2 regions of the Agrobacterium sp. genome follow, and region 2 is predicted to be linked to the other one. Evidence: predicted binding sites of a transcription regulator. Region 2 holds the regulator's gene; the other holds the start of a gene.

Region 1 (14,929 bases), on a different contig from region 2:
TCAGCCAGACGGTGGAACTGGCGATCGACGGCCTTGGCGGCCAGATCGTCAAAGGCACGGTCGACCGCATCAGCCCGGTTGCCGAAGACGGCACCCGTTTCGTCGCCGTCTATCTGCGGCTTGCCAATCGGGACGGCCGGCTGTGGGGCGGAATGTTCGCCAGCGGATCGATCCTCCTGCGTGAAAAGAACGATGCGCTTGTCGTTCCCGCAATCGCGCTGCGCAAGGACGAGACGGGTTACCATGTGCTGAAGGTGGAGGATGGCCGTCTTCGCCGCCAGACGGTCGCAGTCGGAGCGCGCTGGAACGATGGCAGTCTGGTCGAGATTGCCGCCGGCCTGAAGAATGGCGAGACCATCCTCACCGCACCGCTTCCCGAACTGGGGCCTGACATGGCCGTCACCGTCGACAAGGCAGGCTGAAATGTTCTTGACCCGCATATCCGTTACCCACCCTGTTTTTGCCACCATGATGATGGTGGCACTTCTGGTCATGGGCGCCTTCTCGCTGCAGCGGCTTGGGCTGGACCAATATCCCAATGTCGACGTTCCCGTGGTGGTCGTCGTCACCTCTTATCCGGGCGCGACGCCGGAGACGGTGGAGACGGAGGTGACGCGGCCCGTCGAGGATGCGCTGAACGCCATTGGCGGCCTCGACGAGGTCACGTCCACCTCCTATGAGGGGCGCTCCGTCGTGGTCGCGAAATTCAAGCTCGAAGTGCAGAGCTCGGCCGCCGCGCAGGAGGTCCGCGACAAGATCGCCGCCATCGAGGCGAATTTTCCGGAAGACGCCAAAAAACCCGTCATATCGAGGTTCGACCCCGCCGCCGAGCCGGTCCTGTCGGTTGCGATCAGTTCGACGTCGCTCGATGTACCCGCACTCACCACCCTTGCCGACCAGAAGGTGGTGCGGCAGCTGACGACCGTTGCCGGCGTCGGCCAGGCAACGCTGGTTGGCGCCCGCAAACGGCAGATCGATGTGATGATCGACGAGACGCGCATGCGCGCCCTTGGAATAGGCATTAACGAGGTGGTGAACGCGCTGCGCGCCGGCAACAGCAACAGCCCGGCCGGAAGCGTCGTCGATCCCCTTTCCGAACGGACGATCCAGGTGCAGGGCCGTATCGAGGAGCCGCAGGCGCTGCTGGATATGGTCGTGGCAAGGCGCGGCGGCGCGGCCGTCGAGCTTCGCGATGTCGCGACGCTTTCGGAAGGGGCAGCCGATGCCGAAAGCCGGGCCCTCTATAATGGCCAGACGGCGCTGGCGATCGACATCGTCAAGGTTCAGGGCGCCAATACCGTTGAGGTGGCGACGGATGTGAGAAAGCGCCTCGATGCGCTCAACGCCGAGCTTGCCCCGCAGAACGTGCAGCTGCGTATCGTCACGGATTCATCGATACCCATTCGCGAATCCGTCAGCCAGGTACAGACGACACTGATAGAAGGTGCGGCGCTCGCCGTCGCCATCGTCTTCCTGTTCCTCAATTCCTGGCGCAGTACGGTGATTACCGGGCTGACGCTGCCGATCGCCATCATCGGCACGCTCGCGGTGATCGATTTCCTCGGTTTCACGCTCAATACGCTCAGCCTGCTGGCGCTGACGCTTTCCATCGGCATTCTCGTGGATGACGCCATCGTGGTGCGCGAAAACATCACCCGCCATCTGCATATGGGCAAATCCCACCTGCGCGCAGCCCTCGACGGCACCAATGAAATCGGGCTTGCGGTCATTGCGACAACGGCGACGATCGTGGCGGTTTTCCTGCCGGTTGCCTTCATGGATGGCATCGTCGGCCGGTTTTTCTATGAATTCGGCGTCACCGTCTCCGCCGCGGTGCTGATCTCGCTTTTCGTCGCCTTCACGCTCGATCCGATGTTATCAAGCGTCTGGTACGATCCGGACGCCCAACCCGATGCAAAACGCGGCCCGATAGGCCGACTGATCGCGCGTTTCGACCGCGGCTTCGAATGGATGGCCGGCCAGTATCGCCGCGCCATCGGCTGGACCCTGCGGCACCGGCTCGTCACCCTGCTTGTCACATCGGGCATATTTATCGCCAGCTTGTTCATGGTGCCGCTGGTCGGCACGGAATTCGTTCCGAATGCCGATGAGGGCCGCTTCCAGGTCAACATCACCGCGCCGGTCGGCTCCTCTCTGGACTATACGACGACCAAGGTGCGGCAGGTCGAGAAGGCGCTGAGGGAATTTCCGGAGGTCGAGATGCTTTATTCCACCATCAACACAGGCGGCGCCGCCGGCAAACATCGCGCCGCCATATTGGTGGGCCTGGCGCCGCTCGATATGCGAAGCCGAACCCCGCTCTCCCTTGCCGAGCCGGTTCGCAAGCGCCTGTCGGCCATACCTGGCATTGAGGTCACGATCCTGCAGAATGGCCTTGGCGGCGGCGAAAGCCCGGTGCAGCTGAGCATCCTCGGCGACGACCGGGCTGTTCTTGAAAAAATCGCCGCCGGCCTCGTCGAAGACATGAAAAAAATTCCCGGCCTCGTGGACGTGACCTCCAGCGCCAAGGATGTGACCTCTGTCCTGTCGGTACGCCTGAAGCCTGCGGCGGCGAGCGATCTCGGCATTGCCCGCTCCGATCTTGCCACGGCACTCTCCCCCCTTATCGGCGGCGAGGATGTGTCGAAATGGACGGATACGGACGGCAATACGTACGATATCGTCATCCGCCTGCCGGCCGAGCGGCGGTCCGACCTGGCAAGTCTCGGTGAATTGATGATCGCAACCGGCCGCACGGCAGCAAATGATGCACCGCTGATGGCGCGTCTCGATCAGGTTGCCGATATCGGCATCATGCCAGCCCCCGCCGAAATCCGCCGCATCGACAATCGCCGCGAGATACTGGTTTCGGCCAATATTGCCGGCCGCACGCTTGGCGACGTGACGGAGACCCTGCAGGGCCTGACCGCCGGTCTTGACCTGCCGAACGGCTATCGCATCCGCTTCGGCGGCGACGCCGAAACCATGCAGGAAACCGTCGGCCATATGGTCACGGCGCTCAGCATGGCCGTCATCTTCATCTACATCGTGCTCGCCTCGCAGTTCGGCAGCTTCTTGCAACCGCTCGCCATCATGGCGTCGCTGCCGCTGTCGCTCGTCGGCGTCCTCATCGGGTTGATGATCGCCGGCAGCACGATCAACATGTTCTCGCTGATCGGCTTCATCATGCTGATGGGCCTCGTGACCAAAAACGGCATCCTGCTGGTGGATTTCGCCAATCGCGAGCGGCGGCGGGGGCTTTCGCTGAACGAAGCGCTCGAGAATGCGGGCGTCATCCGCTTCCGTCCGATCATCATGACGACGCTTGCAATGATCTTCGGCATGATCCCGCTCGGCCTGGCCGTCGGCGGCGGTGGCGCGCAGCGCGCGCCGATGGCCCATGCGGTGGTTGGCGGCCTCATCAGTTCCACGCTGCTGACCCTGATCGTGGTGCCGACCATCCTGTCCTATCTGGACAGCATCATCAGGCGTTTCGCCCGCCTGTTACCGAAAGCGCCGGATGAAACGGGGCATTCGGGCAATGAGGCGCAATCTTCCCAAAAACAGCCGGCCTGACAAGGTCGGCTAGACACCAATCCGGCTGACAACGGGAAGGCGACACCGCCTTCCCGTCATTCCGGATGGTGCCCCTGTCGTCATCTCAGCAAAAGAATCGCAGCCGGGCCCGCCAGAAGCAAAGCGATGGCGATAATCGGATGGAGATAACGCAATAAGAAGCGGAGAACGGGACGACGTAAATTCATGCAACGGCTCCTGATGACAATCATCAGGCAAGGGTGGGCATGTCCTATTGCGGTGGCATTACAGTACCGGCTGCAGGAAGGAATGCCGCGCAGATGCGGTTACGGTCTCTCGCCGCTCTGGCGTTTCTTTTTCCCCTTTGGCCGGAAATCGACCAGCAGCGATTTCAGTTCAATATCGCGAACGCGTCTTGCCGCCTCGTCAGGGCGCACCCATTCCAGCAGGCGTTCACCGTGCTCCTTGAAGGTTGTGTCCGTTTCCTTCACCTCTATCTGGAAGACGTCGACCATGCAGGGAACGACATCGCCATTGTCGAGCATCTTGAGATAGGTATAGCGGCCCACCGCATCCTTCTTCACCCGGCCGCGCACACCCGCCTCCTCCCACGCTTCTATCGCCGCCGCCTGATGCGGTTTCTTGCGCTTCATCGGCCAGCCGCGCGGAATGATCCAGCGCTGACTGGTACGGGACGTGACGAGGAGGATTTCGACATCCACGCCGTTGGCGGCATAACGGAAACAGAGCGCGGCATATTGCTGCCGGAAAGCACCGGTGAAGAGCTTTTCGGGAACCGCAGCCAGCTGCTGGAGCAATGTGAGTGGACGGGCCGGACGGGTTTTCCGGCGTTTCTTGGAAGATTTCATATCCGTTGATAGTGCTGATTTTCCGGGTTGCATCAATGCCCCGCGTGCATTTATGACAGTTTTATGACAATCACCCCCCACAACTGATAAAGCGCCATTGAGGGCCAATTCGCATGATGAGTATTTTTCGCAAGCTGATGCCGCGCGAGGACCGTTTCTTCGACATGTTCAGCAAACATTCCGAAACCGTCATCAAAGCGGCTGAAGCCCTTGACCAACTTTTGAGCGGCGTCGACGTCGAGAAGAACTGCGACCTCATCGTCGCCCTCGAGCATCAGGCGGATGACATCACCCGCGAGGTGCTGCTTGCGGTCAGGCGGAGCTTCATCACGCCATTCGATCGTGGCGACATCAAGGACCTCATCCAGTCCATGGATGACGCCATCGACATGATGCACAAGACCGTCAAGACCATCCGCCTGTTCGAACAGAGCGAATTCGACCCGCTGATGAAGGAGATGGGCCACGAGATCGTGCGCGCGGCGGGCCTGATTGCGGAAGCCATTCCGCTTCTCAACAAGGTCGGCACGAATGCGCATCGCCTCTCGGCCATCGCCGAAGAGGTAACCCGCGTCGAAGGCCGCTCCGACGAGCTTCACGACCTGGGTCTGAAGGACCTCTTCCGTCGGCATGGCGCGAGCGGCGATGCCATGGCCTATATGATCGGCAGCGAAATCTACGGCGAACTCGAAAAGGTCGTCGACCGCTTCGAGGATGTGGCCAACGAGATCAGCGGCATCGTGATCGAGAACGTCTGATGGATGTCGCGCTTGCCCTGCCGCTGCTCGTCGGCCTTATCGCCATCGCGCTGTTCTTCGATTTCCTGAACGGTCTGCATGACGCCGCCAATTCCATCGCCACCATCGTCTCCACCCGGGTGCTGCGGCCGCAATATGCGGTCGCCTGGGCGGCCTTCTTCAATTTCATCGCCTTCCTGTTCTTCGGCCTGCATGTGGCGGAAACGCTCGGCACCGGCATCATCGATCCGGCCATCGTGTCGCCGCAGGTCATCTTCGCGGCACTGATCGGCGCGATCGTCTGGAACATCGTCACCTGGATTTTCGGCATTCCCTCCAGCTCCTCGCATGCGCTGATCGGCGGCCTCGTCGGTGCGGGTTTCGCCAAGGTTGGCTTTAATTCCATCGTCTGGTCGGGCCTGCTGAAGACCGTGGGGGCGATCTTCATGTCGCCGGCCATCGGCTTTTTCCTGGCGCTCGTTCTCGTGCTTGCCGTGTCCTGGCTGTTCGTGCGGCAGACGCCCTTTGCGGTCGACCGCACCTTCCGCGTCATGCAGTTCATCTCCGCCTCGCTTTATTCGCTGGGGCACGGCGGCAATGACGCGCAGAAGACCATGGGCATCATCGCGGTGCTGCTGTTCAGCCAGGGGCATCTCGGCGAAAGCTTCTACGTGCCCTTCTGGGTGGTGATTTCCTGCCAGTCGGCCATGGCGCTCGGTACGCTCTTCGGCGGCTGGCGTATTGTCCATACGATGGGATCGAAAATCACCCGGCTGAACCCGATGCAGGGTTTCTGCGCCGAAACCGGCGGCGCGCTGACGCTGTTCGGCGCCACATGGCTCGGCATTCCGGTCTCCACCACCCACACGATCACCGGCGCCATCATCGGTGTCGGCGCTGCACGCCGTGTCTCGGCGGTGCGCTGGGGGCTTGCCGGCAATATCGTCATCGCCTGGATCGTGACCATGCCGGCAGCCGCACTGATCTCCGCTGCCGTTTACGGGCTGACCTCGCTGTTCTGATAACTCCATCCCTGCCCCGATTTGCGGTCCCTCCCGGAACAAAAGCCACCCTGTGGCTGTTGTTTCGGGAGACCAATGCGGATCGCGGACATGGCACGGCAGGTTTTCTGGAAGGGTTATCTGAAGCTGTCACTGGTGACGGCCTCCGTCTCGTTGACGCCTGCGACGACCGAAGGCAACAAATACCGCTTCCACATCCTCAATCGCAAAACCGGCAATCGCGTCGAAAGCCGCTATGTCGACAGTGTCACCCACAGGCCGGTCGCCGCCAGGAACCAGGTGAAGGGTTTTCCGCGCGGCGAAGACGATTATGTGCTGCTGGAGGATGACGAGATCGACGCGGTGGCGCTGGAAAGCACCCGCACCATCGATATCAAGACCTTCGTGCCGAAAGGGTCGATCGACTGGATCTGGTACGACCGTCCGCATTTTCTGCGCCCGGAAGACAAGATCGGCACCGAAGCCTTCAGCGTCATTCGCGAAGCCATGAAGGCGAACGATGTTTTCGGCATTGCGCGTCTGGTGATCTACCGTCGTGAAAGGGCAGTCCTGCTGGAACCTTCAGGCAAGGGCATCATCCTGTGGACCCTCCATTACGGCGAGGAGGTGCGCGAGAGCATCGACGCGCTGGAGCCGAAGATGAAAATCGACCGGCCGTTGCTGGACGCCATGGAAAAACGCATCGGCAAACAGGTCACGGCTTGGAAGCCAACTCTGGTGCAGGACCCCATTCAGAAAAAGATCAAGTCCCTGCTGAAGACCAAAGGCGAGGAGGTCTCCTCGTCGACAAAGAAAACTAGCACGAAGGCCCGCACCGGCGGCAATGTCATCAATATCATGGATGCGCTGAAGAAAAGCCTCGCTTCGGAAAAGAGAAGCTGAGAATCGGCGTCTTCACCGTGCCTTTTTCGGCAGCGGCTTGGCAGCGGCAAAAAAGCCGTCCCACGGGTCTTTTTTCAGCGCCGCAAGACGAGCCCCAATATTGTTGACGGTGAAATGGGCCGGACCGATCTCGGCGGTGAGTTCCGACCATTCGAGCGGCGCTGAAATGGCGGCTCCCGGCCGGGCGCGCGTCGAATAGGCCGCAACCGCCGTATTGCCCCTGCCGTTGCGCAGGTAGTCGATAAAAATACGGCCCTGACGTTTCGCTTTGGTGGCGACGGAAAGATATTTCTCCGGTTCGGCTTTCGACATATCCGCCGCCATGGCCTTGGCGAAGGCTTTTACCGGGGCCCAGCCCGCCTGCGGCTTCAGCGGCGCGACGACATGCAGTCCCTTGCCGCCCGAGGTCTTGACGAAAGCGGCAAGCCCGGCCTCTTCGAAACGCCGTTTCAGTTCCAGCGCCGCCTCAATCACCTCTTCCCATGCCACATCCTCGCCGGGGTCGATATCCATGGTGATCATGTCAGGCTTTTCCCAATTGGCGGTGGTCACGCCCCATGGGTGGATTTCAAGCGCGGCGGATTGCACGAGCGCCATCAGGCCATCAAAATCGGTGATGCGGATCAGCGGCTCACCGCGCTTGTCCTTGGGATCCCTGATCTGCTCAACCGCCTTGTTGATGCCGCGCCAGGCATGTTTCTGGAAGAAACGCTGCCCTTCTATGCCCTCCGGGCAGCGCAGCAGTGCCAGCGGCCGGTTGACGACAAAGGGCGCGATGTGCCGCCAGACCTGCGCATAATAATCGGCAAGCCCCTCCTTCGTCACGCCATCGTCCGGCCAGTACAGCCGGTCCGGATGGGTGAACTTGATCGTCGATTGCGGCGCCTTGGTGTCGGACACGGCCTTCTCCTCGCGTTCGATTTCTCCTGCGGGCTTGTCTTCGCGCAGCCCCCGGAAAGAGGCATGACGCAGATTGCCATCTCCAGACCATGCGCGAAACTCCACTTCCGCCACTAGTTCCGGCTTGACGAAATGAAGATCACGTCGGGCAAGCGCGGTGAGTTTCTCACCGAACGGGCTTTCCTTGCGCTCAAGCGGCTTCAGCCGGCCAAGTAGCATCTCCGCCACTTCGCCCGTATAACCTGTCCCGACACGTCCAACATGGCGCAGCTTGCCATTTTCATAAACGCCGAGCGCTAGCGATCCAATGGCGTGGTCCGATGTCGAGGAGACAGTATAACCACCGATAACGAATTCCTGTCGCATCGAGCATTTGGATTTCACCCATTCTCCCTTGCGCCCGGAAACATATTTGCTGCTCTTGACCTTGGAAATGACACCCTCAAGACTGAGCCGACAGGCATGGTCGAGGACAAGCGCGCCGCTTTCTTCAAAATGCTGGCTGTAACGGAGATGGGGATCGCCCGCCGGCAACAGCTTTTCGAGCAGCGCCTTTCGTTCGCTCAATGCCGCACCACGCAGATCGCTGCCATCGAGATAAAGAAGATCGAAGGCGTAAAACACGAAACGGTCGCTGCGTCCTTCGCTCAGATCCTGCTGCAAGGCGGAGAAATCGGAAGCCCCGCTATCGCGTTCCACGACGATTTCGCCGTCGATCAACACCGTTTCCACCGGCAGCGCCTTGATAGCTCCTGTCACGGCCCTGCCGAATTTCTCCGTCCAGTCCAGCCCGCTGCGGGTCAGGAGCTGGAGCTTGCCCTGATCGACGCGCGCCTGCAGACGATAGCCGTCAAATTTGATTTCATGCAGCCAGCGATCTCCGTCGGGCGGTTTCGGTTTGAGCGTCGCGAGCGCCGGCGGCACAAAGGACGGCATAGTCTGTTTGCGCGCGCCTTTAGGCAGCGCATGCGCCTGTTTTTTGTCCGACGTCGAAACGGCGGCCTTTTTCGATACCGGCTTGGAATTCCAGGTATCTTTCGGTTTGGCCGCGACTTCCTCGACGCTGCGCCCGGTTTTCACCGATTCCGGCCGTTCCTCCAGAATATCCGCACCGCCTTTATGTCTGGCTTCCTCGTCGTCGCCCTTGATCAGCAGCCAGTTTTCCCGGCTTTCGCCCGGCTTTCCATGCATGCGCACCAGATGCCAGCGTCCTTTCAGCTTTTCGCCTTCCAGTTCAAATTCCAGATGACCTTTGCGATAACCTTTCCGGGCGTCACCGATCGGCTGCCAGATGCCGCGATCCCAGACAATCACGGTGCCGCCGCCATATTGTCCCTTGGGGATAACACCTTCAAAATCACCATAACTGAGGGGATGGTCCTCCACATGCACGGCAAGGCGTTTGTCCTCGGGATCGAGACTGGGACCGCGCGTCACCGCCCAGCTTTTCAGCACGCCATCCATTTCCAGCCGAAAATCATAATGCAGACGGCGGGCATCGTGTTTCTGGATCACGAAGCTCGATCCCTGCTGTTCGGCCTTCGTACCCTTGGGCTCCGGCGTCTTGTCAAAACTGCGCTTGGCGTTATAGGTCTGCAATCCCATGGATCAGCCCGCTTTCCGCGACGCCTTGCGGCCTGCTGCCGTCGCCTTTTTCCCGGCTCCCGCCCCCGCGCTGCGGCGCAGGGCCTCCTTGAGATCGATGATATTGTCTTCCTTGCGCGGCGGTTGCTTGGCGATTTCCCGGCCTTCGATCTTGGCTTTCACAAGTTCGGCCAGCGCATCATTATAACGGTCGCTATAGTCTGCGGGATCGAACGTGCCAGCGCGCTTTTCGATGATGTGACCGGCAAGTTCCAACATTTCCTCATCGAACTCGATGTCGGGGATCGACTTGAAGACCGATGTCTGCGAACGGACCTCGTAGCTGAAATTCAGCGTCGTCGCGACGAGTGCCTTGCCGCTCGGACGGATCAGCAGGACACGGTTGCGGCGGAAAAGCACCGCTTCGGCGAGAGCTGCGACATTCTCGTCGTCCATCGCTCTGGCAAGAAGCGTCAGCGCCTCTTCGCCACCCTCCCCGCCCGGCGCGAGATAATAGGACTTGTCGAAATAAAGCTTGTCGATCTCGTCACAGGGCAGGAAGTGACTGACGCGGATGACCTTGTCGCTCTCTGGCATCAGCTTCGCGATCTCGTCGCCCTCGATGACGATGTGATCGCCATTGTCGAGCTCGTATCCCTTCACCTGATCGTCGCGAAGAACCGCCTCACCGGTATCACTATCAACATATTGCCGCTCGACGCGGTGGCCGGTCTTGCGGTTGACGATATTGAACGCGATTTTCTCCGCCGAGGTCAGCGCGGAATAAAGGCCGATTTCGCAGTTGAAATCGGCAAAGGTCAGATGGCCTCTCCAGCTGGCTCTGCGGTTCATGTCCGTCGTCCCTCGTCATCGCTGCGGGAGGGCATTTCCCGGCGTCGGTCGCCGGCCAGAATGCGCTCGATGGCGGGCACGTCCGCCTCCGCCAGAACCGGCACCGGGTCGGACGCCATGGCTTCCAGCACCTCCGGCGAAAGGCCACCATTGCGGATCACCCACTCCATCGCCTCACGGGTCTGCCGCTCCGCTTTCAATTGTGCATAAAGCGCCAGTATCAGCCGATCGCGGACATCGAAGCTCTTCAAGCTACTGTCTGAACGTTCTGCCTGCCGTTTCATTTCGAAATCCTCAAGGCCCCCATCCGGCATTTGCGGGCATCGCCTCAGGCAATGCCCCTGCCGCCGGTGACGCCATAAACCTCGCCATTGATGAAGCTCGCATCCTGCGACGCCAGCAGCACATAAACGGGCGCCAGTTCCACCGGCTGTCCCGGACGGCCGAAATCGCTGTCCTTGCCGAAATTTTTCACCTTCTCGTCCGGCTGGCCGCCGCTCGGCTGAAGCACCGTCCAGAACGGCCCCGGCGCAACGGCATTTGCGCGCACGCCCTTTTCGATGAGCTGTTTGGCAAGCGCTTTCGTATAGGCGACGATACCGGCTTTGGTGGTGGCGTAGTCCAGCAGGATTGCGGAGGGCTCATAAGCCTGTATCGAGGCGGTGGTGATCACCGACGACCCCGGCTTGAGATGGGGAACAGCCGCCTGCGCAATCCAGTGCAGGGCATAAAGATTGGTCTTCATGGTGCGGTCGAAATCGTCGGTCGACAGTTCTTCTATGTCTTCGCGATATTGCTGTCTCGCGGCGTTGATGACCAGAATATCCAGCCCGTCGAGATCGCCGGCCGCCTTCTCTACCAGTTCGCGGCACCATGCCTCATCGGTAATATCGCCGGGCAGCGCGACCGCCACGCGACCTTCCGCCTCGATGAGCGCCACGACCTCCTCAGCGTCGGATTCCTCTTCCGGCAGATAGGAGATCGCCACATCAGCACCTTCCCTTGCAAAGGCGATGGCGACGGCGCGGCCGATACCTGAATCGCCGCCGGTAATCAGCGCCTTGCGCCCGGCAAGCTTGCCGGTGCCCTTGTAGCTTTTTTCGCCATGATCAGGGAAAGGCGTCATATTCGTCACCAGACCCGGCATCTCCTGGGTCGGGGTCGAAAAGGGCGGGCGCGGATACTGGCTGCGCGGGTCCTGCGGCTCGAGGCGGTCTGTCATCGCGGTCTCTCCCGTCAATAGAAGTTCATCCGAGGCGCGTTCATGACAGGGGATCAAACCACTCCCGTCAGGCTGGTCGTCGGCACCGCCGGGGCAACCGCAGCATGGACGCGCCACACGCAAGCCTAACGATCTGCCGTCGCTCTCGTTCCATCCGATGTGGGAAAGGCGGGGCGACGGCGTCCTGCGCCGTCGCCTCTTTTATCAAACGGAATGTTTCTTCCGCGTGGTGGTTCTTACGACCTGCGCGGGTGCGACATCCGGTTTGCCGAAGAGATAACCCTGCGCCTGCGCGCAGCCCTCGTCGACGACCATGCGATATTGCGCATCCGTTTCAATCCCCTCCGCCGTGACCGGCAGATCGAGGCTGCGGCCAAGGCCGATCACCGCGCGCACGATGGCGCGAGCATTGTCATCATCACTCATCGCGGCGATGAAACTGCGGTCGATCTTTATCTTGTCGAAGGGGAAGCTCTGCAGGTTACTGAGCGAGGAATAACCCGTGCCGAAATCATCCATGACGATGGCGACACCGAGCGCCTTCAACTGGTTGAGGATGATCAGCGTCGTCTTGCGATCTTTCAGAAGGGCAGCTTCCGTGATTTCGAGCTCCAGCCGGTTCGGCGAAAGCCCGGTCTGCATCAGGACGGTGCAGACGACATGGCCGAGATTGGCCAGCGAAAACTGCAATGGCGAGACATTCACCGCGACCTTCAGATGCGGCGCCCAGCCGGCCGCCTGACGGCAGGCCTCACGCAGTACCCATTCGCCGAGCGAGATGATGATCCCGCTTTCCTCGGCAATCGGAATGAAGACATCCGGCGGCACCACGCCCCGTGTCGGGTGCTGCCAGCGCACCAGCGCCTCGTAACCCACGACCTGGCCGCATTCGACGGACAGCACCGGCTGATAGTTCAACAGCAGCTCGTTGCGATTGATGGCAAGCCGCAGATCCGTCTCGAGCTGGCGGCGTTCGCGCGCCTCCTGATCCATCACCGGGTCGTAGAAAGCCAATATGCCGCGTCCGCCCATCTTCGCGCGGTAAAGCGCCAGATCTGCGGCATGCATGATGCTTTCATGATCCCGGCCGTCCCGTGGGAAAACAGCGATGCCGATGCTGACGCCGACGGAGGTCGGATCGTTGGCGACATTCATCTTCAGTGCGAACATGCCAAGGATCGTCTCTGCCAGCAGGCGCGCCTCTTCCGCCCTGGTGTGGCGCGCGGTCAGGATGACGAACTCATCACCACCGAGACGGGCGACCACATCGCCTGCCCTTGCACATTCATCGAGAATGGCGGCGACCTTTTTCAGGACGCGATCCCCTTCGGCATGACCGAATATGTCGTTGACGGCCTTGAACCGGTCGAGATCGAGCGCCAAGAGCGCAAATTCGTCATCCTCGTCGCAATGCTCGATCTGCTGGTGAAGACGGGTCTGAAACATGGTGCGGTTGGAAAGGCCCGTCAGAACATCATGGCGGGCGAGATATTCGATTTCCCGCTGCGCTTCGCGCTTTTCCGTGAGGTCACGGATGGCCATCACCTCACAGGGGCGGCCGCGATATTCGATCGTGCGCACGCTGAGTTCGAATATCTGCGCCTGCCCGGCACGCTCGCGCACCGCCTCCACCGGCGTGTGGCGCGGCAGATAAGCGGGCTGCCCGTCGATCGCCTTGAAGAGATCGTCGGGGTTCTGTCCGACCAGTGATGCTTCATCCCTGCCCAGAAGGCCGGCAAAACGGGTGTTCAGCTCCACGATCCGCCCATCGCGGACGACGGCGAGGCCATCAAGCGTCGCATCGACGAGACCCTTGAGATCGACGAGATAACGGTCCACCAGGGCGGCGGCGGCGGTGGAGGACAGAATCAGGAACGTGACGCCGGAAATGGCGCAGATCATGATCAGCCGGGCGACATTGTCGGGATCAGGCCCGGATACGGACGGATCGGGCGAAAGCACCGTGGCCGACATGGTCGTGAAATGCAGCGCGCAGATCGCGAAAATCGCCGATGCGGCCGGCGCGGCGATGCGCTTCCAGGAACCGATGCCACGGAAAAGAAAAAAGGCCAGAAGGAAAGACACCCAGGCGACCGCAAAACCGCCCAGCACCGGTCCCCACCGGTAGCTGATCGTGGCGGCGACATCCATTCCCGCCATTCCGACGAAATGCATGACGGCAACCGACAGGGTAATGAGCGTGCCGACGATGACGGGGCTGTAAGCGGCCTGCGAGCGGGCGGTGAGCGCCAGCCAGAAACCGATAACGGCGAAAACCGCCGACAAAGCCGTGAAGGCGAAATCATAACCGATCGGAACCGCGCCCTTATAGGCGAGCATGGCGACGAAATGCGTGGCCCAGACGCTCAGTCCTCCGGCAAAGGCGGCAACCAGCACCCAATAGGGCTTACGGCCGGCCGGACTTTCCTCCGCACGCAACAGAAGGTGAAAAAAAGCAAACATGCCAAGCAGGCAGATAACAGCTGCAAGAAGAACGACCGCCCGGTCGTGCTGTATGGCAACGCATTCCAAAACCGTGAACATGCTGCACTCTCCCAGCCTCTGAAGAACCGCTCACGGTGGCACTATGGGAGTGCTTTATTTATAAATCTCTAATGCAACTATTGATAATTGTATCAATATTTTCTCGCGCAAAGGAAAAGAGTTCGGGCCGGCGTGCCAAGCTGTAACACTTTCGGCAAACCGACCCGAAAAAGTGATCGACCGAAGCTTTTACTTCCAGCTTCGATAATCTGCCGCGGTGCATCCGAAAGGCGCCGGGCCATCGGCGAAACGCTCCTGCAGACGGGCGCAACCCCACTCGTTCAGTGCTGCCGGCAGCATGTTGTTGATGTCCATTCCGGGCGAGTTGAATTGCGACGGAGCGCTTGTGACATACCACAGCCAGTAACCGAACACCGCAACGATGATGACGGCAACGATGGCAACGAGAGTGCCCAGTCTGCGCAACAGGCCCGGCCCTTTCTTCATCGCCGCAGCCTGGGCCGCGGCAGCCCCCTGCGTCTCGCTCGCGACCATCGGGGCAAGCGATGCCAGAGCTTCCGCCCGCTCCTGCTCCGTAAGGTCGATCCGCTCCAGCTGGTCGTCGAGCAGAACCGGCAACGCGCTGTTGCCATGCAGGACCGCGAGCGCCACATCATGTTTGCCGGTATGGCCGACGACAACGGGAATGCGACCCCGCTCCAGATGCGTAAAGGATTGCCGTTTGGTTTTATCGTCCCTCACCGTATCGGCATAAGTCACGAAGAGACGGCTGCGTTTTTCGGCAACAGCCGTCAGCGCGACCGGGATGACGGTCAAAGG
Region 2 (14,929 bases):
GGCGTTGACCGATGTCGCCATCGCCGCCGGTTTTTCGGACCAGGCGCATTTCTCCCGCGTCTTTCGCAAGATGGTCGGTGTTTCCCCCTCCGTCTGGCAGAAGATCCGTCAGTAGGCACGGATTTCGTTCCATTTTCCTCCAAAAAAATTCCCGCCGAGGCGACTGGAGCGCAGGGGAACGAATTGCCTGTCGCGGGGTTTACCAGACGTGACCTCAAAGAGGAAAAACAAGGAGGAAAGGCACATGATGCATCAGGAACCCCGCGCCGGACAGGACCCCTATGTCAAGGATACGCCGAGCCTGATCGCCAGCGACAAGGTGGAAGGCGCCCGCGTTTATGGTGCTGATGGCAAGCATATCGGCTCGATCCAGCGCATCATTCTGGAAAAACGCGGCGGCCGCGTCGCCTATGCGGTATTGAGCTTCGGTGGCTTTCTCGGAATCGGCGACGACTATTACCCACTGCCCTGGGAAAAGCTGCATTATGACGAAGAACTCGACGGCTACCGTATCGATCTTACCAAGGAAGAGATCGAAAACGCGCCGCACTTCGCCAATCTGGATGATAACGACCTGCTGAACGCCAAGGACCGCAAGGTCTATGACTATTACGGCGTCGCTCCGTATTGGATGTAAAATCTGCTAAAAGGCGCTTCCGGCTGTTCTATCTCCGGAAGTGTCGCACATAAAGGAACGGCTCCTTTTCAGGAGCCGTTTTTCGTTTGGCGCGTCAATGCGTGTTGTTCTGCATCTCGGAAACCGCATCGGTAAAGCACTTGCGTGCCTCTTCGGGCGATTTGCGCCCGTCAAGAGCGGCGCGGCAGGCGCTTCTCGCTCTTACGAAGCTCAACCCCCCGATTTTGGGCCAGCCTTCGGTCAACAATGTCAGTGCTTCGAAGGGGCCGGCGATGACACTCTTGCCATTCGCCTCAAGATTGACCTCTACAGGTTCTGTCCATCTCTCGTTCTTCATCGTGCACCTCCCAGAGCAACGCGATCCCGAAATACACCCGACAGCGAAGCAACCCATGAACGCAGTCGTGTGTCACTGCTGCTTAGGATATGCGCAAGCGATCGAATTGACAACGGGGATCAGCGGAAGCCGAAAAACGACAGGATCGCCAGAACGATGACGACGAGGCCGACGATGTAGATGATCTGGTTCATGATTTTCTCCTTGGCTGGTGTCATCACCATAACGTGAGGAAGAAGACGAGGTTCCAGCAGCCAATGAGAATTTAATCACGTACTAAAGTGTTGCGAACACCCCATCGTCGATAAAAGGCTATGTCACCTGCGCAGGATTACCCAGATGGCGTGAATGATGCCGGGAACATAGCCGCAGAGTGTCAGGAGAATGTTGATCCAGAAATGCAGGCCGAGCCCGACCTGAAGAAAGACGCCGACGGGCGGGAGGATGATGGCGATCAGGATACGGATGACGTCCACAGTGGGTGCTTTCAAGTTAACCAAGACTAGGCAATCAACGTAAGTGGAGCCCGGTTGGTTTCAACGTCCTATTGATGACGAATACTTTCCTTCATCTGGCAACCGGAAGCCGCCAATTCTGAGGGATCCACTCCCGCGTGATGCATTAGGCGAGCGGGCTCAGCACCATTCAGCCCTCGTTCATGCGTGCCGCATCACTCTTGACTCACGGAACCGAGGACACAGACAGACGTTGAAGTCCGTCATTGGGAGATGAGATCATGAAAATTCTAACCGCAGCAATCTGCTTCCTATCGGTTGGCATCCTGAGCGGATGCGTTGACGATGGCGGTTACCGCACAGGCGGGTATTACTCGTCCGGCGTCTATTATCGATCTTATGATCGAGACAGATATTACCGGGATTACGACCGCCGGAACTGGCGACAACACAGAGAGTGGCGGGATCGCAGGGATTGGCGCGGTGACTATCGTCACCGCCCGCGCCCACCGTCTTACGGTCAATATGGTGTGATTGTTCGTTAACGGCGGCGTTCTTATCGCGCCGGTCTGCGCGGCCCGCCATGGGGCGATTTCCGACAGCGCGTCTATTTATATAATCGGCTGGGCAATCTTGAATGCGAAAAATGGTGCCGCTTACGTGACTCGAACACGTGACCCCGTCATTACGAATGACGTGCTCTACCAACTGAGCTAAAGCGGCCCGATTGTGACCCGTTTGTTGCGGATCAGCTTCATGGCGGGCTGATACAGGCAATGCTGACGGATTTCAAGCCTTGAATGTACCGGTTTTGAAATTTCCGCAAAAAGCTTTGCCTGTCCGTTGTTTGGCGGTGGCGTCAGCCTTTCCCGCAGATGCGGTTTTTGGCCGTTTCATATTCATTTGCCAGACGATCGACGAGTGCTGCCACGGGTTCCACCGTTTTCACGGCGCCGATGCCTTGCCCAGCGCCCCAGATGTCCTTCCAGGCCTTTGCGCCACCGGTGGCAGTTTCAAAGTCCATCTTCGAGGGGTCGGCTTCGGGCAGATTGTCGGGGTCCATGCCGGAGGCGACGATCGAGCTTTTCAGGTAGTTTCCGTGCACGCCCGTGAAATAGTTCGAATAAACGATATCCTTGGCCTGGGCTTCCACAATCGCCTGCTTGTAACCTTCGGAAGCGCGCGCTTCCTGAGTGGCGATGAAGGGGGTGCCGATATAGGCCATGTCAGCACCCATGGCCTGCGCGGCGAGAATGGAGCCGCCATTGGCGATGGCGCCGGCCAACAGCAGCGGGCCGTCGAACCACTCGCGGATTTCCTGAACGAGGGCGAAGGGCGAAAGTGTGCCCGCATGTCCGCCGGCACCCGCCGCGACCGCAATCAGCCCATCCGCACCCTTGCGGATGGCGGAGCGGGCATGACGGTCGTTGATGACGTCATGCAGCACGATGCCGCCATAGGAATGCACGGCTGCATTGACCTCGGGCACCGCGCCAAGCGAGGAAATCACCACCGGCACCTTGTATTTCACGCAAAGGCCGAGATCATGCTCCAGCCGGCGATTGGACATGTGCACGATCTGGTTGACCGCGAAGGGTGCGGCCGGGCGCTCGGGATTGGCACGGTTGTGCGCGTCGAGTTCCTCGGTGATCATCGCCAGCCACTCGTCGAGCTGGCTTTCGGGTCGCGCGTTGAGCGCCGGGAAAGCGCCGATGACGCCGGCCTTGCATTGCGCCAGCGTCAGTTGCGGATGTGAAATAATGAATAGCGGTGATGCTATGACCGGAAGACGCAGATTGTCTTTCAGCACGGACGGTAGCATGTCTCCTCCCACGAATTACGTTTACGCGCACGTAACTCAATATCGCGTTCAGGAGCGGATTGAAAGCGAAAACAGCGTGGCATTTGCATCTCGAATCTGCGTTCGTAGCGCCACAATGGATCGATTTTCCTGAAAGCAATCCGGTCTTTATCATAAACGAAGCTTGCGGAGGGGCGGTATAGCCGTTACCGAATCGTGAACCAATGGCGCAGCGCCGCATATTTTTTGCAAAGCGTAATAGAACAAGGATCGGTCGTGAGCGGACTGGAAACGGCAATCAGAAATGCTCTGGAAAAATCGGACAGATCGAACGCCGAAGTTCGTGCACGGATTTACCAATCGTCCCGTCAGGCACTGGAAGCAGGGCTGCGCAAGCAGGGCATAGACGATCCACAGGTCGTCGCCCAGCAGCGGCAGCGGCTTGAAGGCCTGATCCACCAGATCGAGAATGAAGAGCGCAACAGTCTTCTGGACAGGGTGGAGCAGCAATTGCGCCCACCAGCACCGGAAAGTCCGGCGCAGGATGATCACGCGGTCGATCCCGTTTCGCAGACGCCTCACCACGGCGATTTGGGTGTTGAGCCGGAACTGCGCGGTGAAACGCGCGATGTGCAGCCGGGTGCTGCCGTTGCTCCGGCGCCGCTGAATGCGGGGCAGCGCAATGGAAAGCCGCCGAAGAGAGGCTCCCGCGCCAGCGACTCCTCGCTTGCTTTCCGTCCGGAGGGCGCGGTTGGCCGCCGCAAGCGCCGGGGGCTTTTTGCCCGGCTTTTTATCTATGTGACGCTTCTGGCTTTTATCGGTTTCGGCGCCTGGTGGGTTTATTCCTCCGGTCTCCTGCTCTCGCCGGAGCAACGTGATACCAGCGTACCCAATCCGCCGGCGCAGGTGCAGGCGGAGGATTTCAACGGGACGGAGCCTGCGCCGAGCCTTTCCGCCGGCCGGGGTTTTTCCGATGACTGGGTTGAGGTCTTCAATGCGGAGCGTGGCAGTTCGGGCGTTTCGGCCGGCCAGCGCGCCAATGTCGAAAACATCGCCACACCCGCCGGCAAGGCTATAAAGATAACCTCGAGAAGTGTGGCGCAGGATGGCGCCGTCAGCGTCGAGGTTCCGGTGGAGGTGATGCGGGATATGGCGGGCAAGTCCTCGACCATTTCGATCACGCTGCAATCCTCCAGCGACCGGCAGACCCAGGTTTCCGTTGCCTGCGATTTCGCCACATTGGGCGATTGCTCCCGCCACCGCTTCACCGCCACGGCCGAGCGCGCGGACATGCTGCTGAACACGACATTCGAACGATCTCTCGCCCCCAATGCGCCGGGGAAGATCTTCATCAACAGCGATATCGACGGCAGCGGCCGCCCGGTTAATCTTTATTCCGTGCGCATTCTGCCGGGCCAGTAACGGAAAAACGACAGGCGCCTCGAGTGGCGGCGCCTGTCATCGTCTTCCGGTCTCATTTGAGAAAATCCGGTCCTGATCCCAATATCTTGTCGTCGATTTCGCCGATCGCCTTCTCGTCTTTACCCTCATAGTCGAGCGTAAGAAGAATGTGACGGATGAGGTTCACCCGCGTGCGGCGCTTGTCGTTGGCGCGCACCACGGTCCAGGGGGCGGCATCGGTGTGGGTCTTTTCCAGCATCTCGTCGCGCTTTTGCGTATAGTCGTCCCATTTCGTCAGCGCGGCTATGTCCATATCCGAAAGCTTCCAGCACTTCAGCGGGCTGTGGCGGCGATCATGGAAGCGCTCGATCTGCGTTTCGCGACCGATGTCGAGCCAGAATTTGAAAAGATTGATGTCTTCATGGGCCAACATCTTTTCCAGACGCGGCGTTTCCTTGAGGAAGAGCTTGTGTTCTTCCGGCGTGCAGAAACCCATGACCGGCTCGACCCCGGCGCGGTTATACCATGAGCGGTCGAAGAGAACGAATTCGCCGGCGGTCGGAAAATGCGAGATGTAGCGCTGGAAATACCATTGGCCGCGCTCGGTTTCCGTGGGTTTGGTCAACGCAACCACGCGGGCATAGCGGGGGTTGAGATAGGCCCGGGCCGCGAAGATCGCACCGCCCTTACCCGCGGCGTCGCGGCCTTCGAAAACCGCCATGACCCTTTTGCCGGTCGCCTGCAGCCAGAACTGAACCTTGACCAGTTCCACCTGCAGCGCCTCGAGAGCGGTGTCGTAGTCCTCCCGCTTCATCTTCTTGTCGTAGGGAAAATTGCCGGCGGAAAGTTTCTTTTCCTCAACCCATTCAGGAAGAACCGGATTGTCGATGTCGAAGCTGCGCAGTTTGCCGCCAATGGTGATCTCGACCGTCCGCTTCTTCGTTTCTTCGCCCATGGGTTCCTCCAGATGTTGTTGTGTAAAGGCAACTCGCCGCCAATGAGTTCACATCCATTGCCAGAATTCAAGTGAAACAGGACCGGTTGACCGGGATGCGGCGGCGGGAGCGATTGCCGCGTCGATTTTGCGCATATACGTTGTGGAAAATGCGCGATGATGAATCTCTGTCATGAAGCTGGCCTATGAGATTTCGATGCGCTGTCAGATGAGAATGGAAAGAGCAGGCTGAAATGGCAGTCATGAAAGGCGATGGTGGATTAAGGCTTTTGGGAAGGAAGCTCGGCCGGAACTGGTTGCCTGTCCTCATCGTCAGCATGCTCGCAATCGTGGCCGTTGCGGAACTCCATACACCCTATATGCCCGCCGCCCTTTGGCTTTGCGCCGTCATTGCCATTCTGGCCGTTGCGGAGGGCCCGGCGGCCGCCTCCGCAAAGGACGGAGTTGCGGCGGCGGAGACGGATGAGCCGGAAGTGCCCGGCGAAAACGTCATTTCGGGCGTAAGGGCGGGCCTCGCGGTTCTGGATACCCCCGTTTTCATTCTCGACAAGAATGCCAGCGTGCTCTTTCAGAACGGTGCGGCCGAACGCGCCTTCGGCCAGCTGCTTGCCGGTGCACATATTTCCGCCCGGCTGCGCTCTCCCGGCCTGCTGGATGTCATTCGCGAAACCATCACCACCGGCCAACCCAACCAGGTCGAACATTCGGAGCGCTTTCCTTCCGAACGGGTCTTTATCGTCCGCATCGCCCGTGCGGATGTGGGAGAGGGGGCCAGTCCGCCGTTCTACATCCTGTCGTTCCGCGACGTTTCGGAGCTTCGTCGCATCGACCGCATGCGTAGCGACTTCGTCGCCAATGCGAGCCATGAATTGCGCACCCCGCTCGCCTCGCTCCGCGGTTTCATCGAAACCATGCAGGGGCCGGCGCGCAACGACCCGAAGGCACAAGAGCGTTTCCTTGCCATCATGCTGGATCAGGCAACCCGCATGAGCAGGCTGGTGGACGATCTCATGTCCCTTTCGCGGCTGGAACTGCGCGCAAACATCGCGCCCGACCAGAAAGTCAATCTCGTTCCCGTCATCGGCCATGTGCGCGATACGCTGCTGCCCCTTGCCGACGAGCTTGATGTAACCATCACGCTGCACCTGCCGGACCGGCCGGCGGAAGTGCAGGGGGATCGCGACGAGCTGGTGCAGGTGTTCCAGAACCTAGTTGAAAATGCTTGCAAATACGGCCAGGAAGGCAAGGTCGTGGATGTCTGGCTGCGCGCCGAACCCGGCAAGCCGGTGGAGGTGAGTGTCATCGACAAGGGGCCGGGCATTCCCGCCGAACATGTGCCGCGCCTGACGGAGCGTTTTTATCGTGTCAGCGTCGCCGACAGCCGCTCGAAAAAGGGCACGGGCCTCGGGCTTGCCATCGTCAAGCACATCCTCACCCGCCACCGCGCCCGCCTCATCATTAAATCGGAATTGGGCAGCGGCACGGACTTCACCGTGAGATTCTGACATAAAATATGCATCTGCTTTTAACGTCGTGAATATTTATAAATTAAATCAGTAATTTAGACTGTCACAAATCTTTCGTCAAAGTGACATAAAAGGATGTGGCTACGGTGGTTAAGAAAAGGTCGCCGAGCGCAAGCTAAGAGCGAGTGTCGCTATCGGCTGCGTCCACAACAAAGCCCACGACGGGAGAGACAAATGAACATCGTTAAATTTTCCGCAGCAGCTCTGGTGGCTTCTGTCGCCTTCGCTGGCGCCGCCGCTGCTCGCGACCAGATCCAGGTTGCCGGTTCCTCCACGGTTCTGCCCTACGCCAAGATCGTTGCCGAGACTTTTGCCGAAACCTTCCCGAACTTCAAGGCTCCGGTTGTTGAGTCCGGCGGCACGGGCGGTGGTCTGAAGGCATTCTGCTCGGGCGTGGGCGAAGGCACCATCGACATTGCAAACGCTTCGCGCAAGATCAAGAGCGACGAACTGGCTGCCTGTAAGGCTGCTGGCGTCACCGACGTTCAGGAAGTGAAGATCGGTTACGACGGTATCGTCTTTGCGATGGACTCTTCCAACAAGGACATCAAGCTCGAGCCGAAGGATCTTTACCTCGCGCTCGCTGCTGAAGTCGTCAAGGACGGCAAGCTCGTTGCCAACCCCTACAAGAAGTGGTCGGAAATCAACAAGGAACTGCCTGACGTAGCGATCGCCGCTTACATCCCGGGTTCCAAGCACGGCACGCGCGAAGTCTTCGAAGAGAAGATCATGGCTGACGGCTGCAAGGAAGCCAAGGCGACCGACGTCATCAAGACGCTCATCACCGACGCCAAGCAGGCTGCTGCAAAGTGCGTTGCAGTCCGTAAGGACGGCGCAGCTGTCGACATCGACGGCGACTACACCGAAACGCTCGCTCGTATCGATGCCAACAAGACCGGCCTTGGCGTTTTCGGCCTGGCTTTCTATGAAAACAACGCTGACCGTCTGAAGGTCGCGACCGTTTCGGGCGTCGTTCCGTCCACCGAAACCGTTGCCAGCGGCAAGTACCCGGTTTCCCGCCCGCTGTTCTTCTACGTGAAGAAGGCTCACCTGGGCGTTATCCCGGGCCTTAAGGAATATGTCGAGTTCTTCGTTTCCGACGAGATGATCGGCCCGGATTCCCCGCTCGCCAACTACGGCCTGGTTGCCGCCCCGGACGCAGAGCGCGAAGAAATCCGCTCGAAGTTCTCGGCCGGTTCCACGATGTAATAGAAAGAGGGGTGCGGCTCTGCCGTGCCCCTCATTCCACTTCGCTGAGGCCGTTATCCGCGGTTGACAGTTCCTACTCATCGCCATCCACATGATTGTCGATGGATTACAGATGGATAGGATGTATCAACCTTGACGCTTGCCAGACGATGATACAGTCAGGCGGCAGGCATCATGGGATGGTCCAGCGGTCTCGTTTTGATGACTTTTTGATTTGCCCGATATCGCACCGTGCTCTTGAGGCACGCCGAGGGAACTCTAATGAACACATCGATCCTTTTGCTGATACTGGCGCTCATCGGCATCGGCAGCTATCTGCTCGGCAGCCGCCGCGCCGTTGCCCTGTCTGGTGGTCGCCCCTCCAGCATGCATTCCCGTGCCGGTTATCACGGCTCTTACGCGGTCGTCTGGGCTGTTTTGCCCGCGGCGTTCATTCTCTGTGCCTGGCTCGTTATCAGCCCCCTGTTCGTCACATCGGCGGTGCGCGGTAATTTCCCCGAGGACGTGCGGGCGCTATCCGAAGCGCAGCAGAGCCTGACCTATGGTATGGTGACCTCCATCGCCCGCGGTCTTCAGCGGCTGACGCCGGAAGAAACCGCTCAGGTTGAGGCCGATACGGCTGCGGTCCGGCCTCTTCTGGCATCGAAGGGTGTGGCGATCGCCGGTGATCCCGAGCGCTTCATGGTTGATGCCGCCCAGACGCTCAACGGCATGACCTCCACCAGCCGCATCGCGATGATTGCCGTCGTGCTGCTAGCCGCGCTCGGCGGGGGCGCCTATGCGCTGCGTGCGATCGCGCCGCGCTTCCGGGCGCGCAACCAGGTCGAGAAGGTCATTCTTGCGGCCCTGCTCGTCGCCTCGTCCATCGCTATCCTCACGACCATCGGTATCGTCCTGTCGATGCTGACGGAGGCGATCCAGTTCTTCACCATGGTCCCGGCGCACCAGTTCTTCTTCGGAACGGTATGGGATCCGCGTTTTGCGGCAGCCGGTGCGACCGACTCCTCCGGCCAGTTCGGCCTGATCCCGCTGCTCGCAGGTACGCTTTACATCGGCTTCGTCGCCATGCTGGTCGCGGTTCCCGTGGGTCTGTTTTCGGCGATATACATGTCCGAATATGCCTCGCCGCGTCTGCGCTCCGTGGCAAAGCCGCTGCTCGAAGTGCTCGCCGGCATCCCCACCATCGTCTACGGCTTCTTCGCGCTGACGACGGTTGGTCCTTTCCTCAGAGACATTTCCACGCAGATCAATGGTCTCGCGACGGGTAATTACGCCAACTTCATCCAGGCGCAGAGCGTCATCACCGCCGGCTTCGTCATGGGCATCATGCTGATCCCCTATGTCTCGTCGCTGTCGGACGATATCATCACCGCCGTGCCACGCTCGCTGCGTGACGGTTCCCTCGGTCTCGGCGCCACGCGGTCCGAAACCATCAAGAGGGTCATCGTTCCCGCCGCTCTTCCCGGCATCGTCGGCGCTGTGCTGATGACGGCATCGCGCGCCATCGGCGAAACCATGATCGTGGTTCTCGCGGCCGGCGTTGCGGCCCGCCTGCAGCTCAATCCATTCGAGCCCATGACCACCGTGACGGTCAAGATCGTCAGCCAGCTGACCGGCGACCTTGAATTCACCTCGCCGCAGACGCTGGTCGCCTTTGCGCTCGGCATCACGCTTTTCGCCATCACGCTTTGCCTGAATATCTACGCGCTTTACATCGTGCGCAAATACCGGGAGCAATATGAATGACCGACATCGTCTCTCCCGCAGCCGGCGCGAACGCCGCGAACAGGGCCACGCGCCGTGATATCGGCATCAAGCGCCGTTATGCCGCCGAACGCCGCTTCCGTGCTTACGGCATGGCAGCGATTTCCTTCGGCCTCATCTTTCTCTTCCTGCTGCTTTTCTCGGTGGTTTCCAAGGGTTACACCGCCTTCCAGCAGACGATGATCACCGTTCCGGTCGAGTTTTCCGAACAGATCATCGATCCGAAAAATGAGCGCGCCACCAATCCGGCAAAGCTGATGACGGCCAATTATCCCGTTGTTGCCCGTGACGCGGTCGCCAAGGTCCTTGGTGTTGCGCCGACGGACCGCGCCGGTCTTCGTGCCGTCAACCTCTTGATCTCCGACAGCGTGCGCACGCAGCTTCGCGACATCGTCGTCGCCGATCCCGCCGTCATCGGCACCACGCGCACGGTCACGCTCCTGGCCTCGGGCGACGTCGACAGCGCCTTCAAGGGCCAGGTCGATATGACCGCCGATGAAGCCAATCGCCGTATCTCGAACCAGCAGCTCGGCTGGATGAACCAGCTCGCCGAAAGCGGCCAGCTCGGCAAACATTTCAACACCGGCATTTTCGTCAACGGCGCTTCGAGCCGTCCGGAAGCGGCGGGTGTCGGCGTGGCGCTGATCGGTTCCTTCTACATGATGCTGATCGTGCTGGTGCTGTCATTGCCGATCGGCGTCGCGGCGTCGATCTATCTCGAGGAATTCGCCCCGAAGAACCGTCTGACGGATCTTATCGAGGTGAATATCAACAATCTCGCGGCTGTTCCTTCGATCGTTTACGGTCTGCTCGGCCTCTCCGTCTTCATCAACTTCATGGGCTTTCCGCGCTCGGCTTCGCTGGTCGGCGGTCTTGTCCTGACGCTGATGACCCTGCCGACGATCATCATCGCGACCCGCGCTGCCCTGAAAGCCGTGCCGCCGTCTATCCGCGCCGCAGCCCTCGGCCTCGGCGCTTCCAAGATGCAGACGATCTTCCACCATGTGCTGCCGCTCGCCATGCCCGGCATTCTGACCGGCACCATCATCGGTCTCGCCCACGCGCTGGGCGAAACGGCGCCGCTGCTCCTGATCGGCATGGTGGCATTCGTTGCGAATTACCCGACAACGCCTATGGATCCGTCCACGGCCCTGCCGGTGCAGATTTACATGTGGGCGAACGAAGCCGAGCGCGCCTTTGTCGAAAGGACATCCGGCGCTATCATCATCCTGCTTTTGTTCCTCATCGTCATGAATGTTGGCGCAATCCTGTTGCGTCGCCGCTTCGAGCGGCGCTGGTAGAGGGAGATTGAGCAATGAACATGTTGTCGGAAGCAGCAGTTGAAAAGGCGCTGGACAAGAAAATGAATGAAGTCTCATACAAGATGATCGGCAAGGACGTTTCGGTTTATTACGGCGAAAAGCGCGCGCTTTACGACGTGAACCTCAACGTTCGGGAAAATACGGTGACCGCGCTTATCGGCCCGTCCGGCTGCGGTAAATCCACCTTCCTGCGCACCCTGAACCGTATGAACGACACGATCGACGGTTGCCGGGTCACCGGCAAGATCACGCTCGATACCGACGATATCTACGATCAGGCGATCGACGTCGTGGAATTGCGCGCCCGCGTCGGCATGGTGTTCCAGAAGCCGAACCCCTTCCCGAAGTCGATCTACGAGAACATCGCCTATGGCCCGCGTATCCACGGCCTTGCCCGCAACAAGGCGGATATGGACCAGATCGTCGAGCACAGCCTGCAGAAGGCGGGTCTCTGGAACGAAGTGAAGGATCGCCTGCTGGAGTCCGGCACCGGCCTTTCCGGCGGTCAGCAGCAGCGCCTGTGCATCGCGCGCGCGGTTGCCGTCAGCCCGGAAGTGATCCTGATGGACGAGCCCTGCTCGGCGCTGGACCCGATCGCGACCGCAAAGGTCGAGGAATTGATCCACGAGCTGCGTACCAATTACACGATCGTCATCGTCACGCACTCCATGCAGCAGGCGGCGCGTGTTTCCCAGCGCACTGCCATGTTCCACCTTGGTCATCTTGTCGAAGAAAACGAAACCGACAAGATGTTCACCAATCCGGACGACCAGCGCACGCAGGACTACATCATGGGCCGCTTCGGCTGATCCCGGCCGGCGCTTTATCGAAACCGAACAAGACTGGTGCCTCTGCCGTGCCCGCTTCCGGGTACGCGCATGCAGGCCAAGCCGGAGGACTAGACCATGACACAGACAACGACCCATTCGCATATCCTGTCGGCCTATGACGACGAACTGAAATTCCTGACGCGCCGCATCGCCGAAATGGGCGGTCTCGCGGAACAGATGTGCGCCGATGCCGTGCGTGCGCTCGTCAATTCCGACGCCGCGCTCGCTCAGAAGGTCATTTCCGATGACGCGATCCTCGATCATTCCGAGCGCGAGATCGGCGACAAGGCCATCGTCACCATCGCCAGACGCCAGCCGATGGCGGCCGACCTTCGCGAGATCATCGGCACGCTGCGTATTGCCGGCGACCTTGAACGCGTTGGCGACCTTGGCAAGAACACTGCCAAGCGTGTGATCGCGGTTGCCGGAACCGGTGTACCGCGCAAGCTCGCCCGCGGCATAGAGCACCTGTCGGAGCTTGCGCTGGTGCAGCTCAAGGAAGTCCTCGACGTCTATTCCACGCGTTCCGCCGAGAAGGCCAATGCCATCCGCGAGCGCGATGAGGAAATCGACGCCATGTATACGTCGCTCTTCCGTGAGCTTCTGACCTACATGATGGAAGATCCGCGCAACATCACCACCTGCACGCATCTTCTGTTCTGCGCCAAGAACATCGAGCGTATCGGCGACCACGCCACCAATATCGCCGAGACGATCTATTACATGACCACCGGCAGCCAGCCGGAAGGTGAGCGTCCGAAGGACGACAGTTCCAACACGCTCGGTTCGGTGACCGAGTAACAGACGAGCAGCGGCTTGCGGAGTTAGCATATGGTGCCCAAGATTGCAGTTGTGGAAGACGAGGAAGCGCTGAGCGTCCTCCTTCGTTACAATCTCGAGGCTGAGGGATATGACGTCGACACGATACCCCGTGGAGACGAAGCAGAAATCAGGCTGCAGGAACGTATTCCGGACCTTCTTATCCTGGATTGGATGCTTCCCGGCGTTTCCGGTATAGAACTGTGCCGTCGGCTCAGAATGCGGCCGGAAACAGAACGCCTGCCCATCATCATGCTGACGGCGCGCGGCGAAGAAAGCGAACGGGTTCGCGGCCTTGCCACCGGCGCCGACGACTATGTCGTCAAGCCGTTTTCGACGCCAGAACTCATGGCCCGGGTCAAGGCCATGCTGCGCCGGGCCCGTCCCGAGGTTCTCTCCTCGGTGCTGAAATGCGGTGATATCGAGCTGGATCGCGAGACCCATCGCGTTCACCGCAAGAGCCGCGAAGTGCGCCTCGGCCCGACGGAGTTCCGCCTGCTGGAATTCCTGATGACCTCTCCAGGCCGGGTTTTCTCCCGCTCGCAATTGCTGGATGGCGTGTGGGGTCACGATATCTATGTGGATGAGCGCACCGTCGACGTGCATGTCGGACGCCTGCGCAAAGCGCTCAATTTTTCGCATATGCAGGATGTCATCCGTACCGTGCGCGGCGCCGGATATTCGATGGAAGCCTGAGCAAGACTCGACCGACGAGTTACACTCGGGGCAACATCCCGCCAAAAACCGAAAGGCCCGAAACCGGAATGGTGTCGGGCCTTTCGGTTTTTGGACGTCCCCAAACACGACGGCTTCATCCTTCTTGATGGGATGACGGACAATTGGCTGAAATCCCGCCCGCTCAATCGGGATTGTGGGTCGGGTTCGACAGCGATGGGGGATAGGGTTCGGCGCTTCGCTGGTGAGTTGACCCCGGAACCGCCTGAACTTTGTCATAAAAAAACGGGCCCGAAGGCCCGTAGTTTTTGAGTGTCGAATGCGTGCCGCAACACTCAAGCCTTGCGGCGCTCGCTTACCGGCTGATAGGCGAGTTTCGCATGGAACTTGCAATAGGGCGAAGATTCCAGCGCTTCACAACCGCAGAAATGGAAATCATCCTTCAGCGGATCGCCGACCGGCCACTTGCAGGTGCGCTCCGTCAGTTCCGTCAGCGTCAGGCGACGGGAAATCGGCGAGACCACGTTTTTGGAAGGAACGTAATCAAGAACCTGTGCGGTCTCGATGTCGATCTCCTCATTCAGCGCGGTTGCCGCGTTGGAACGGGTGAGGATCCGCGCCGGCGCCGCATTGACGCGGCCTGCAAAGGTCGTCGCGCGTGGGGCAGGTGCAGCGGTGCGCTTGGGCGCAGAGCGCGCCGAAGTGACCGGGCCGCCAGCCTTGACGCGTCCCGGCAGATTGAGGCGATGGACCTTGCCGATCACGGCATTACGGCTGACGCCGCCGAGCTGCGCTGCAATCTGGCTGGCGCTAAGGCCCTCGGACCATAATTTCTTGAGTTTCTCGACTCGTTCGTCTGTCCAGTTCATGCCGCTTCTCCGCTCGTCGCGTATAATGTCGGCAGAATCCTTCTCCGTCTCGCGGGCGTGCCGCGAGCGTGGTTTCTGCCGGATTTTTGGTGACTAGTTCCGCCGCAATGCAGTCTAGTAATTAGCGATTAACCTAGTGCCACGCAGACTCCGTGGCAAGAGTCACGGGAATCATCTCGAATCGATTTTCCGGTTTTCCCCAACTTGCTGGCGAGTTGAGTCTGAAAGGCAACACCTTGGGCCTCGCAGGCCGCCACCTACTAGGGCTTGAGAAGCCCGGGAAATACGGACTTTTGTTGACATCGGCAGGCGAAGTGACAATAGTGCCC

The links. The regulator PhoB, encoded in region 2, activates phosphate uptake and scavenging genes when phosphate is short. The targets are predictions, from matches to a motif close to TGTCATNNANCTGTCAT.
Region 1: the regulator PhoB is predicted to act here: its motif matches at 4,459-4,475, upstream of AC5I5B_RS22375 (DUF47 domain-containing protein).

The regions. Positions count from the first base shown of each region.
Region 1 covers NZ_JCABZP010000019.1:177,091-192,019, reverse strand. The annotation lists gene AC5I5B_RS22390 (efflux RND transporter periplasmic adaptor subunit) at 1-422, shown strand, start outside; gene AC5I5B_RS22385 (efflux RND transporter permease subunit) at 424-3,576, shown strand; gene AC5I5B_RS22380 (NUDIX hydrolase) at 3,864-4,406, opposite strand; gene AC5I5B_RS22375 (DUF47 domain-containing protein) at 4,520-5,164, shown strand; gene AC5I5B_RS22370 (inorganic phosphate transporter) at 5,164-6,165, shown strand; gene ku (non-homologous end joining protein Ku) at 6,256-7,047, shown strand; gene ligD (DNA ligase D) at 7,060-9,552, opposite strand; gene ku (non-homologous end joining protein Ku) at 9,556-10,383, opposite strand; gene AC5I5B_RS22350 (hypothetical protein) at 10,380-10,667, opposite strand; gene AC5I5B_RS22345 (SDR family oxidoreductase) at 10,712-11,605, opposite strand; gene AC5I5B_RS22340 (bifunctional diguanylate cyclase/phosphodiesterase) at 11,810-14,149, opposite strand; gene AC5I5B_RS22335 (hypothetical protein) at 14,339-14,929, opposite strand, start outside.
Region 2 covers NZ_JCABZP010000014.1:356,515-371,443, forward strand. The annotation lists gene AC5I5B_RS13445 (helix-turn-helix domain-containing protein) at 1-115, shown strand, start outside; gene AC5I5B_RS13450 (PRC-barrel domain-containing protein) at 245-637, shown strand; gene AC5I5B_RS13455 (DUF982 domain-containing protein) at 732-974, opposite strand; gene AC5I5B_RS13460 (YqaE/Pmp3 family membrane protein) at 1,292-1,450, opposite strand; gene AC5I5B_RS13465 (hypothetical protein) at 1,775-1,963, shown strand; tRNA gene AC5I5B_RS13470 (tRNA-Thr) at 2,077-2,152, opposite strand; gene AC5I5B_RS13475 (NAD(P)H-dependent flavin oxidoreductase) at 2,289-3,251, opposite strand; gene AC5I5B_RS13480 (hypothetical protein) at 3,507-4,652, shown strand; gene ppk2 (polyphosphate kinase 2) at 4,705-5,586, opposite strand; gene phoR (phosphate regulon sensor histidine kinase PhoR) at 5,829-7,091, shown strand; gene AC5I5B_RS13495 (substrate-binding domain-containing protein) at 7,287-8,321, shown strand; gene pstC (phosphate ABC transporter permease subunit PstC) at 8,583-10,067, shown strand; gene pstA (phosphate ABC transporter permease PstA) at 10,064-11,386, shown strand; gene pstB (phosphate ABC transporter ATP-binding protein PstB) at 11,401-12,216, shown strand; gene phoU (phosphate signaling complex protein PhoU) at 12,313-13,038, shown strand; gene phoB (phosphate regulon transcriptional regulator PhoB) at 13,069-13,752, shown strand; gene AC5I5B_RS13525 (GcrA family cell cycle regulator) at 14,067-14,600, opposite strand.